3 regions of the Streptomyces sp. SCSIO ZS0520 genome follow, and region 1 is predicted to be linked to each of the others. Evidence: riboswitches for the same ligand, from Rfam matches in the RefSeq annotation. Region 1 holds a riboswitch; each other region holds the start of a gene.

The links. Region 1 has a riboswitch for cobalamin ahead of MID12_RS30525 (hypothetical protein). Riboswitches for the same ligand answer to the same signal wherever they lie in the genome.
Region 2: linked by a shared signal. The riboswitch ahead of metE (5-methyltetrahydropteroyltriglutamate--homocysteine S-methyltransferase) and the one ahead of MID12_RS30525 (hypothetical protein) in region 1 are both predicted to bind cobalamin.
Region 3: linked by a shared signal. The riboswitch ahead of MID12_RS10060 (CbtB domain-containing protein) and the one ahead of MID12_RS30525 (hypothetical protein) in region 1 are both predicted to bind cobalamin.

The regions. Positions count from the first base shown of each region.
Region 1 covers NZ_CP092644.1:7,451,911-7,455,175, reverse strand. The annotation lists gene MID12_RS30530 (hypothetical protein) at 1-237, opposite strand, end outside; gene MID12_RS30525 (hypothetical protein) at 234-1,736, opposite strand; cobalamin riboswitch at 1,880-2,034, opposite strand; cobalamin riboswitch at 2,229-2,341, shown strand; gene MID12_RS30520 (peptidase) at 2,679-3,265, shown strand, end outside.
Region 2 covers NZ_CP092644.1:796,076-799,340, reverse strand. The annotation lists gene mutA (methylmalonyl-CoA mutase small subunit) at 1-656, opposite strand, end outside; cobalamin riboswitch at 933-1,146, shown strand; gene metE (5-methyltetrahydropteroyltriglutamate--homocysteine S-methyltransferase) at 1,310-3,265, shown strand, end outside.
Region 3 covers NZ_CP092644.1:2,709,088-2,712,352, forward strand. The annotation lists gene MID12_RS10055 (glycoside hydrolase family 6 protein) at 1-780, opposite strand, end outside; cobalamin riboswitch at 938-1,095, shown strand; gene MID12_RS10060 (CbtB domain-containing protein) at 1,130-1,342, shown strand; gene MID12_RS10065 (CbtA family protein) at 1,456-2,226, shown strand; gene MID12_RS10070 (hypothetical protein) at 2,366-3,202, opposite strand.

The DNA.
Region 1 (3,265 bases):
CGTGGCCTGGTCGCCCGGGGCGCACCGGACGATGGTGGTGCCGCCGAGTTCCTGGAAGTCGACGATGACGGTGACCCCGTCGGCGTTCGGGCAGAAACCGGCGGTGCCCTTGCCGGTGTCGACCGCCGCGGCCTCGGGGGCGGTGGCCAGGTCGGCGGCGAGCCCGAGTCCGGCGGAGGCGGCGACCAGGGTCAGGGAGAGCGTGGCCGCGCGCAGCCCGCGCAGGTATCGCCTCATGAGGTGCGGCCCTTCCGGTGGGTGGCGGCGAAGCGGTGGGTGGCGTATCCGGCCACCAGGAGGGCTCCGGCGGCCCCCGCCCAGGGCAGGACGTCGGCGCCGGTGGCGGCCAGTGAGCCGCCGGGGCCGGAGGCGACGTCCGGCGTGTTGCCGCCGGTTCCGCCGGAGGCCGGGCCGCCCGCGGGCGCGGAGTCGCTCGGGCCCGGACCGGGCGTACTGGAGGGGTCGGCGGAGACGCCGGGGCCGGGCGAGGTGCCCGGGTCGGGGCTGGTGCTCGGGTCCGGGGTGCGGGTGGGGTCGGGGGTGGTGCTCGGGTCGGGGTCCTCGCTGGGGCCCGGGCCCGGATCGGGGTCGGTGGTGCCGATCCTGCCGAGCGGGACCTGGGCGAGGCCGAGCAGGGCCTGCGGGGTGGCGCGGCGCCACTGGTCGCGCTGGAACTCCTCGATGCCCTCGTCCTGGGCGGACTTGAGGGATGCGTCGTTGTAGGCGACGGCCCCGGCCTCGGCGGCGGCCTTGCCGCCATCGGCCTGGGTGAGCTGGTGCTTCACCAGCCAGCCCGCGGCCTTGCCGGCGGCCTCCTCGCGGCCCGTGGCGGCCAGCGCCTGCCCGGCGAGCCCGGTGCTGTTGGAGTTGGCGGCGGCCGTGGGGCCCGAGCCGCCGAGCGCGCCGTCGGCCGCCTGCTGCTCCTCCAGCCAGTCGGCGCCCTTCTCGGCCCCGGCCTGCGCGCCCTCGGCACCGGCCTCGGCCGCGGCGAGCAGCGCCTGGACGGCCATCGCGGTGGAGTCCGGGTCGAGGACGGCGTCGGCGCCCTGGGCGTCGCAGTCGCCGGTGACCTTGCCGCCGCCGAAGGCGTACGGGAAGAGCCGGAAGCCGCCCGAGGCGCACTGCTGGTCGAGGAGGAAATCGACGGTGTTCTGCGGGACTTCGCCGCTGCGGGCGAGTCCGAGAACGGCCAGCGACTGGCCGAAGGTGTTGCTGTTGTCCGTGGCGGGGGCGGTGACCTTGTCCTTGACCCGCCCGTTCTCCAGGCCCGCTTCGGGCCCCGCGATCAGGTCGAGGGTCTCCTGCCGCAGGTCGTACTCGCCGAACTTCGCGGGGTCGGAGTCGGTGATGACCGCGGCGTACAGGAGTTTGGCGGTGGCTCCCGCGATGCGCTGGCCCTTGGGTCCCCAGGCGTCGGCGCTGTTGTAGTCGCGGACGTGGGTCTTGAGGGTGGCGGTGATCTTCGCGGCGTCCGCGGGGGCGGCGCCGGTGGCCTCGAGGCCGATCAGGGTGTCGATGGACAGGCCCCAGTCCGGGGTGCCCGACATGCCGGGTACGGCGCCGTCCGCGGTGAGTTCGCCCGCTCCCCAGCGGGCGGCGGCCACCGCGGCCTCGGCGGGTGTCGCCGCCTTGCCGTCCGCGGAGGCGGTGGGTACGAAGAGCGGTATCGAGACGGCGAGTGCGGCGCCTGCCCCGACGGCGGCGGCCGTCCTGGCGCCGGGTCCGACCCCGACCATGAGGTTCCCCCTTGGGAAATGGCCGGCAGCCAGGGCACCGATCCGCGAAAAGACCCCTGACGCGCATTCGGTGCGAAGTGCGAATGCGGCAGGGGCCCGAGGATCTTGAGACCGGGCTCCACGCTGCGGACCGTGACAGTGAGAAGCGATACGCGCAGCACGCCGGGCGTTCCGGCTCACGCGAGGCAGCGGCCTCGCGCTCACGGTTGCAGGTCAGCGCCGGATTCCCACCGGCTTTCCCCAGTCGTGCACGCATTCAGTTGTGGGTCCGCCCAGAGGCGAACTCTTCGGAGAATACGCACCCTTGCACCCCCGCGCCAGCCCGCCGGGTGTGATCTGCGCGGCCGCCCGCGGGGCCGTCCGCCCCGCCGCGGACCGTGTCCGGCGTCACAATTCCTTCACCGCGTCTGGCCAACTCCCTTTCCCGGGCCTACTGTTCCCCTGCCCTCGGTCGATTCCGGGGCCGACAACTTCATGCGTACGCGACGGGGAAAGCCGGTGGGATTCCGGCGCTGACCTGCAACCGTGAGCGGCCTGGGGCCTTTCTTTCAGATCGGGCTGGATCAGGGAGCGCGGGCTGGTGCGTGCAGCTGCGAGGCGGAGGAGGGCGTCGACGCGGAGCGATTGGGGCCTCCCCTGCTCGAACGCAGTTGAGAGCTTGGGGACAACCGACGACAACGCCGCAGATGTGCGTGCCGGCCCCCGCGAGCCCAGCCTGATCTGAAGGAAAGGCCCTGACGCCGCGAGCCGGGCTGCCCGTCGTGCTGCGTGCACTGCTTCTCACTGTCATGGTCTGCAGCGTGGAGCCACGAGCCGCCCCGGCTCGCCGGCCCCTGCCGCCGCGTTCACCGACGCGCGCCAGGGGTTCGCCAGTTCGGGTGCGTGCGCGGCGGATCCCGGGGCGGGCCCGGCTCTTCTGACACCGCCAAGGAGTCCGCCGCGATGCCGTTTCCGAGCAGAGCCCTTCTCGCCGTCGTGGTGCCCGCGGCCGCGCTCTGCGCCGCACTGCTGCCGGGCGGCGCCCAGGCAAGGACCGGCGCGCCCGCCCTCCCGTCGCCCGAGAAGGCCGCCGCGACCTGGACGGCCTCCCGGCTCACCGAGGGCACCCACGCCTCCGGCGACCAGGGGCTCACGGCCGACATCGTGATGGCGCTCGCCGCCACCGGCACCGGCGGCGCGACGGCGGAGAAGGCCACCGACTGGCTGGCCGCGCACGCCGCCGACTACATCGACCGCGGCACCCCGGGCCGGGTCTTCGCGGGCGGCACCGCCAAGCTCGCGCTGGTCGCCGCGATCGAGCACCGCGACCCGGCCGACTTCGGCGGCATCGACCTGACCGCGACCCTGCTGGGACGGATGCAGGACAGCGGCCGGTTCACCGACGACCTGCCGAACGGCGACGGCTCCAACCAGTTCACCCAGTCCCTCGCGGTCCTCGCCCTCCAGCGCACCGGCGACCTCCCCGCGAAGGCCGCCGACTTCCTCGCCGCCTCCCGCTGCGCCGACGGCGGCTACCCGCTCTTCTTCAA
Region 2 (3,265 bases), 6.7 Mb from region 1:
GGGTACTCGCTGCGGCACCGGGCGGCGAGTTCGGCCGCCGAGGCGGTGAGCGCGTCGAGGTCCGCCGCCTCACCCGTGCGGGCGAGGCGGCTGAGCGGATCGGCGCCGAGGTTGCCGAGGGCGGCGTGCCGGGGGATCTCCTGGTCCTCGTACAGCCGAAGGAGTGCCGGGGCCGCCTCGCGGGAGTCGCCGCCGGTGTCCAGGACGACGGGCGCGAGGTCGAGGTAGACGCCCTCCAGGGCGGTCTTCAGACCGGAGACCGGGATCCCGCCGGGGCCGACCGCCAGCCACAGGGCGCTCACCCCGTTCTCCAGGTCGGCGAGGACCGCGGTGTTCGTCTTCTTCGGGTCGGGGTGCGCGTGCCGCTGGCGCACCTCCCAGCCGGAGACGGCGGTCCCCTCGGGGCGGGCGCCGCGCAGATAGGGGGCGAAGCCCGGGTAGCCGGTGACGGCCGCGGCGTCCTCCGCGGTGTACAGCGGCCGGATGCTCAGCCCGTCCTCCAGGGACGTGGCGAGCGCCTCCTCGGCGGCCGGACCCGCCAGACCCTCCTTGCCCGTCTTGCGCAGGACACCTTCTACGAGGTGCTGCCACTGCTCGCGGGTGGCGTCCGGGAATTCGGCAGCCAGACTGAGTTCGTCGTCGGGGAGGACCGTCATGCGGCACAGGCTAGGGGAGCGGCCGGGGAACCGGCAGCCGTACGTCTCTGTGACCTTCCCCTCCTTGACCCCCCGCTGAGCTGCTGCTGCTCGCCGTGCGTCACCGCTTCCGGACGGCCTGGAGTAGGGGCGGGCCCCAGCGGATTTAGGGGCGGTACGAGGGCTTCCGGTGCGCGCGCCGGGGCGGCTGCGACGGGCGCGGCCGGGCCCCGGCCACCGGGCCCGCGCAGAGCCGGGGGCACGGTCGGCGGACAGGGCTGTCGGGCTCACTCCTCTAGAGTGGCACCCGTAGCTGGTTCGCCCTGTCCGCCAGGCAGCGGCGTCGTAAGAGGGAACCCGGTGGGAATCCGGGACTGCCCCGCAGCGGTGAGTGAGAACGACAGCCGTCACGTGCACTGGGCCCATGGCCTGGGAAGCGACGGCCGGTAGGTGCCTGCCCCGGCAGGCGTGCTCGCGAGTCCGAAGACCTGCCCGCTGCCCGCGCGCCACCGGTGTGCGCGGAGTTCCCGGTGACCTCGAGGGCGGGTCGGCGTGCACGAGGCGAAGCGGCCGCCCGCGCCCTTCCGGCGTACGGCGCCCCGCTGTCCGTGCCGTCCCTTCGCGCCCCCGGCCGTCCCCGGGTCCAGAGGAGAACACTCGCGAAGGAGAGTTCCTTGAACACCAAGTCCGCAGCCGCGGCAGTGAGTTCCACCGTGTACGGCTATCCGCGCCAGGGTCCCGACCGGGAGCTGAAGAAGGCGATCGAGGGCTACTGGAAGGGCCGGGTCGAGGCGCCCGCCCTGCGGGAGACCGCCCGCGCACTGCGCCGGGACATCCTGCGCCGCCTCGCGGAGAGCGGCCTCAGCGAGGTGCCGACCGGCCACTTCTCGTACTACGACCATGTCCTCGACACCAGCGTCATGGTCGGCGCGCTGCCCGAGCGGCACCGCGCCGCCGTCGAAGCCGACGCGCTCGACGGCTACTTCGCGATGGCCCGCGGCACCCAGGAGCTGGCCCCGCTGGAGATGACCAAGTGGTTCGACACCAACTACCACTACCTGGTGCCCGAACTCGGCCCGGACACCGTCTTCCGCGCCGACTCCGGCAAGCAGCTCGCCGAACTGCGGGAGGCCCAGGAGCTCGGGCTCACCGCCCGCCCCGTGCTGCTCGGCCCGGTGACCTATCTGCTGCTCGCCAAGGCGGCGCCCAAGGTGGCGGCGGACTTCGAGCCGCTCACCCTCCTGGACCGGCTGCTGCCGGTGTACGCGGAGATCCTCGCCGATCTGCGGGCCGCGGGCGCCGCCTGGGTCCAGCTCGACGAGCCCGCCCTGGTCCAGGACCGCAGCCCGGCCGAACTCAACGCCGCGGCCCGCGCCTACCGCGAGCTCGGCGCGCTCACCGACCGTCCCCGCCTGCTCGTCGCCTCCTACTTCGACCGGCTCGGCGAGGCCCTGCCGGTGCTCGCCAAGTCGCCGGTGGAGGGGCTCGCCCTCGACTTCACCGGACCCGCGGCGGCCAACCTCGACGACCTCGCCGCGGTCGGCGGCCTGCCCGGCAAGCGCCTGGTGGCCGGGATCGTCGACGGGCGCAACGTCTGGATCAACGACCACGAGAAGTCCCTCGCCGTCCTCGGCACCCTGCTCGGGCTCGCCGAGCGGGTCGACGTCGCCGCCTCCTGCTCGCTGCTGCACGTGCCCCTGGACACCGCCGCCGAACGCGAGATCGACCCGGGGATCCTGCGCTGGCTCGCCTTCGCCCGGCAGAAGACCGCCGAGGTCGTCACCCTCGCCCGCGGCCTCGCCGAGGGCACCGACGCCATCGCCCCCCAACTCGCCGCCAACCGCGCCGCTCTCGCGCTGCGCGCCGGTTCCTCCCTCGTCCACGACCCCGCCGTACGCGCCCGCGCCGCCGCGGTCACCGAGGCGGACGGGCGCCGCGGCCTGCCCTACCCGGAGCGCGCCGCCGCCCAGCGCGCCCACCTCGGGCTGCCGCTGCTGCCGACCACCACGATCGGCTCCTTCCCGCAGACCACCGGGCTGCGCACGGCCCGCGCGGACCTCAGGGCGGGCCGGATCGACGAGGCCGGGTACGAGGAGCGCATCGAGAACGAGATCCGGGAGGTCGTCTCCTTCCAGGAGGAGGCGGGCCTCGACGTCCTCGTGCACGGCGAGGCCGAACGCAACGACATGGTGCAGTACTTCGCCGAGCGGCTCACCGGCTACCTCGCCACCCGGCACGGCTGGGTGCAGTCCTACGGCACCCGCTACGTCCGCCCGCCGATCCTCGCCGGGGACATCTCCCGGCCCGAGGCGATGACGGTGCGCTGGACCCGCTTCGCCCAGTCGCTCACCGCCCGCCCGGTCAAGGGCATGCTCACCGGCCCGGTCACCATGCTCGCCTGGTCCTTCGTCCGCGACGACCAGCCGCTCGGCGACACCGCCCGGCAGGTCGCGCTCGCCCTGCGGGACGAGGTCGGCGACCTGGAGGCGGCCGGCACCTCGGTCATCCAGGTCGACGAGCCCGCCCTGCGCGAGACCCTGCCGCTGCGCTCCGGGGCGCGCGCCGCCTACCTGGACTGGGCCACCGCGGCCTTCCGGCTCACCACCGGCGGGGTCCGGTCCGACACCCAG
Region 3 (3,265 bases), 4.7 Mb from region 1:
GACGGACTGGGCGGTGCCGTAGAAGTTCGAGACGTTGACCGCGAAGCCGTCCGCCTGCTCCACGCCCGCCCGCTTCAGCGGCTCGAAGAGCTGATCGGGCTTGCCCCAGCCCGCGTTGCCCGCGTCGAGGTAGACCTCGGTGTCCTTGAGCGCGCCCAGGCGCTCGACGGCGCCCTTGAGCAGGTCGAAGCGCTCCTCGTGGAATTCGCCGGGGGTGCAGCCGTCCACCAGGTGCAGTACGGCGTCGGGTTCGAGGACCACGGTGGCGGGGCGGTCCCCGATGCCCCCCGCGACCTGCTCGACCCAGCCGCGGTAGGCGTCGCCGTCCGCGGCGCCGCCGCCCGAGTAGTTGCCGCAGTCGCGGTGCGGGATGTTGTAGAGGACGAGCAGGGCCCTGCGGTCGGCCTTGGCGGCGGCCTCGGTGAAACCGCGCGCCTGCTGCTCGGCGTTCTCCTGGCCGATCCACTCGGCGGCGGGCTGCTCGGCGATCCGGCGGAGGAGACCGGCCTCCTCGTCCTGCCCGTCACCCCGGTAACCGGCCGCCTGCGCCGCGGCCTTGCCGTCCGGATTCACCCAGAACGGGTCGGCGGCCTTGGGCTGCTGACGCACCGGCGCGGACTCCTCGCCGCCGCCGTCGTCGGAGGAGGAGCAGCCGGCGAGCAGCAGCGCGGCCGCCGCGCCGAGCGCCGCGGCCCGAAGCCCCGTACGGGCGGGGGCGGTTGTGCGCTTGCTCACGGTGCCGCGGTCCGCGGCCCGGCAGATCGGTGTGCTGCCGTACATCCACTCCCCCTCGGTGGGCTCACTGGCGTCCCATCGTGGCACACCTCCCTCACCGCACAGCGTCCGTACACCCCAGGTCGGCGGCTTGCGATCGGGGCGGGGCGGCGGGCGCGCGGGAGTGTCCGAGGGCGGACGCAGAAGTGACCTGTCTGGTTGACAGGTTCACCGAACTGCTGGGACTCTCCGGACGACAAATCCATACATCGAGGCGACGGAAGCCAGGAACCCGGTGCGAATCCGGGACGGTCCCGCCACTGTTACCGCCGGCCGCCGCCGCGCGGGAGTCAGGAACTGACCCGTCGTCCTCCTGCCATGGGGCGTGGAAACCCCAAGAAGGAGGTCCACCGGTATGTCCTTGCACACCGCATCGCACACCGCATCGGCGGCCGACGCCACCCTCAGCGCCCGCGACTGGGCGATCGCGGCGGCCGCGGCGATCGTCTCCCTGATCGCCCTGTACGCCGTCTTCCTCGACCAGGGCACCCTGGTCTCCGCGACCGGCAGCTACCTGCACGAGTTCGCCCACGACGGCCGCCACCTCTTCGGCGCTCCCTGCCACTAGAGAGTGTCGTCACAGTCCCGCTCGGCGCCCACGGGCCCGCACCGGACTGTGACGACACCCCCGAGCACCACGTACGACCACCCCCGCGTACTGATCCCGGAGCGCACAGAACCATGTCCACACCCCTGATACCCCTGCTCGGACGCGGCGTCGTCGCGGGCGCCGCCGCCGGTCTCGCGGCCGGTCTCTTCTCGCTGTTCGCGGCGGAACCGCTGATGGACCGCGCCATCCGCGAGGAGGAGGCGCGCGCGGCGAAGGAGCACGCGCACGAGCACGCCGCCGCCGCGGCCCAGCACCACGAGGAACTCTTCTCCCGCTCCACCCAGCACTTCGGCCTGGTGGTCACGGCGGTCGTCGCGGGCATCGCCCTCGGCGTGTTCTTCGCCCTCGCCTACGCCCTGATCCACCGGCGCACGCCCCTGGCGAACCCCTGGCCGCGCGCCCTGGTCTTCGCCGCCGCCGCCTTCCTCGCGGTCGCCCTGCTGCCCGCCCTGCGCTACCCGGCCAACCCGCCCGGCGTCGGCGACTCCGCCACGGTCACCGACCGCCAGGAGATGTGGCTCGGCGCGGTCGCGATCGGCGTCCTCGGCCTGCTGCTCGCCTGGCAGGTCGCGGTGAAGCTCGCCGAACGGCCCGTCCCGGTACGCCACACCGCCGTGGCCGCCACCGTGATCGCCGTCCTCGCGGTGCTCTTCCTGCTCCCGGACAACCCGGACGCGGTACCGGTCGAGGCCACCCTGCTCTGGGACTTCCGCGTCCTGTCGATCGGCACCCAGGCCCTCCTCTGGGCCGTCTTCGGCGCGGTCTTCGGCGCTCTCGGCCTGCGTGCCGCGTCCCGCCCTGCCACCGCCGCCGAGCCGCGGCGGGAGACCGCCACGGCCTGACCGGCGCCCGCATCGCGCACCCGGCCCCGGTGCCCGTCCCCGATTCCGGGGCCGGGTGTCGGGGCCTTCACCACTCCCCCGTTCCCCCGCGTTCTCCCCCGGTGGTCCGCCCGGTGGTCCGCCCGCCCCTCAACTCCCGTCAGCCACGCGGTTTTCCGCCGGTCCGCGCGGCTCGGCGGCGGGTGCTCCGTACCGCCATCGCGACCGCGGCCACCGAGGCGAGGGCGAGGCCGGTGACGGTGTGCCGGGTGCCGGGGCCCGCGAGTTCGGGCTGGGCGGCCATCTCCGGGGCGGCGGCGCCGGGGGGCCGCGGCCCGGGCGAGGCGGAAGGGGCCGCGCCTGTCGCCTCGGGGGCCGCCGCTCCCTGCTGCTCGGCGGGGGCCGACGTCTGCTCCTCGCCAGTGGCCGACGTCTGCTTCTCGCCGTGGGCCGCTCCCTGCTTCTCGCCGGGCGCCCGCCTCTGCTGCTCGCCGGGCGCCGAGCTCGCGGGGTGTGCCGCGTGGCGGGCGCCCTGGGCGCCGTCGTCCGCGCCGCTCTGCGAGGGCGCCAGGTCTCCCGTGCGCGCCCGGTCGCCCGCCCCCTCGTCGAGCACCCGGAAGGTGGTGAGCAGCCCCCGGTCGGCCCGGGCGGCGCCGTCCGGGTCCACCGGGCTGCCGGTGGTCGCGCAGGCGATCCGCACCTCGTGCAGGCCGAGGGTGGCGGTGGGCCGTATCCGGGCCTCGGCGCGGAGCGGGGCGCCCGGGGCGGCGGCGAGTTCGGCGGGGGCGGCGAAGGCCGGGGAGTAGGCCCGGCCGGTGCGGCCCGGGCAGCCGGTGACGGTGAGCGCGACACTGCCGCCGCGGTCGACGACCGCGGGCGCGACCCGCACCACCCCGTCCCCCGCGGATGGCGGCGGCCCCTGGACGGCGCCCGCGGGTGCCGCCATCAGGACGGCGCCCGCGGCGGCGGCGCTCAGAGGGAGCAGAGCTATGTGCATCGTGAACCTCCTACTACGGCAGGTTCACCTCCGCGGAGGCACTTCGCATCCGGAGCGCTACGC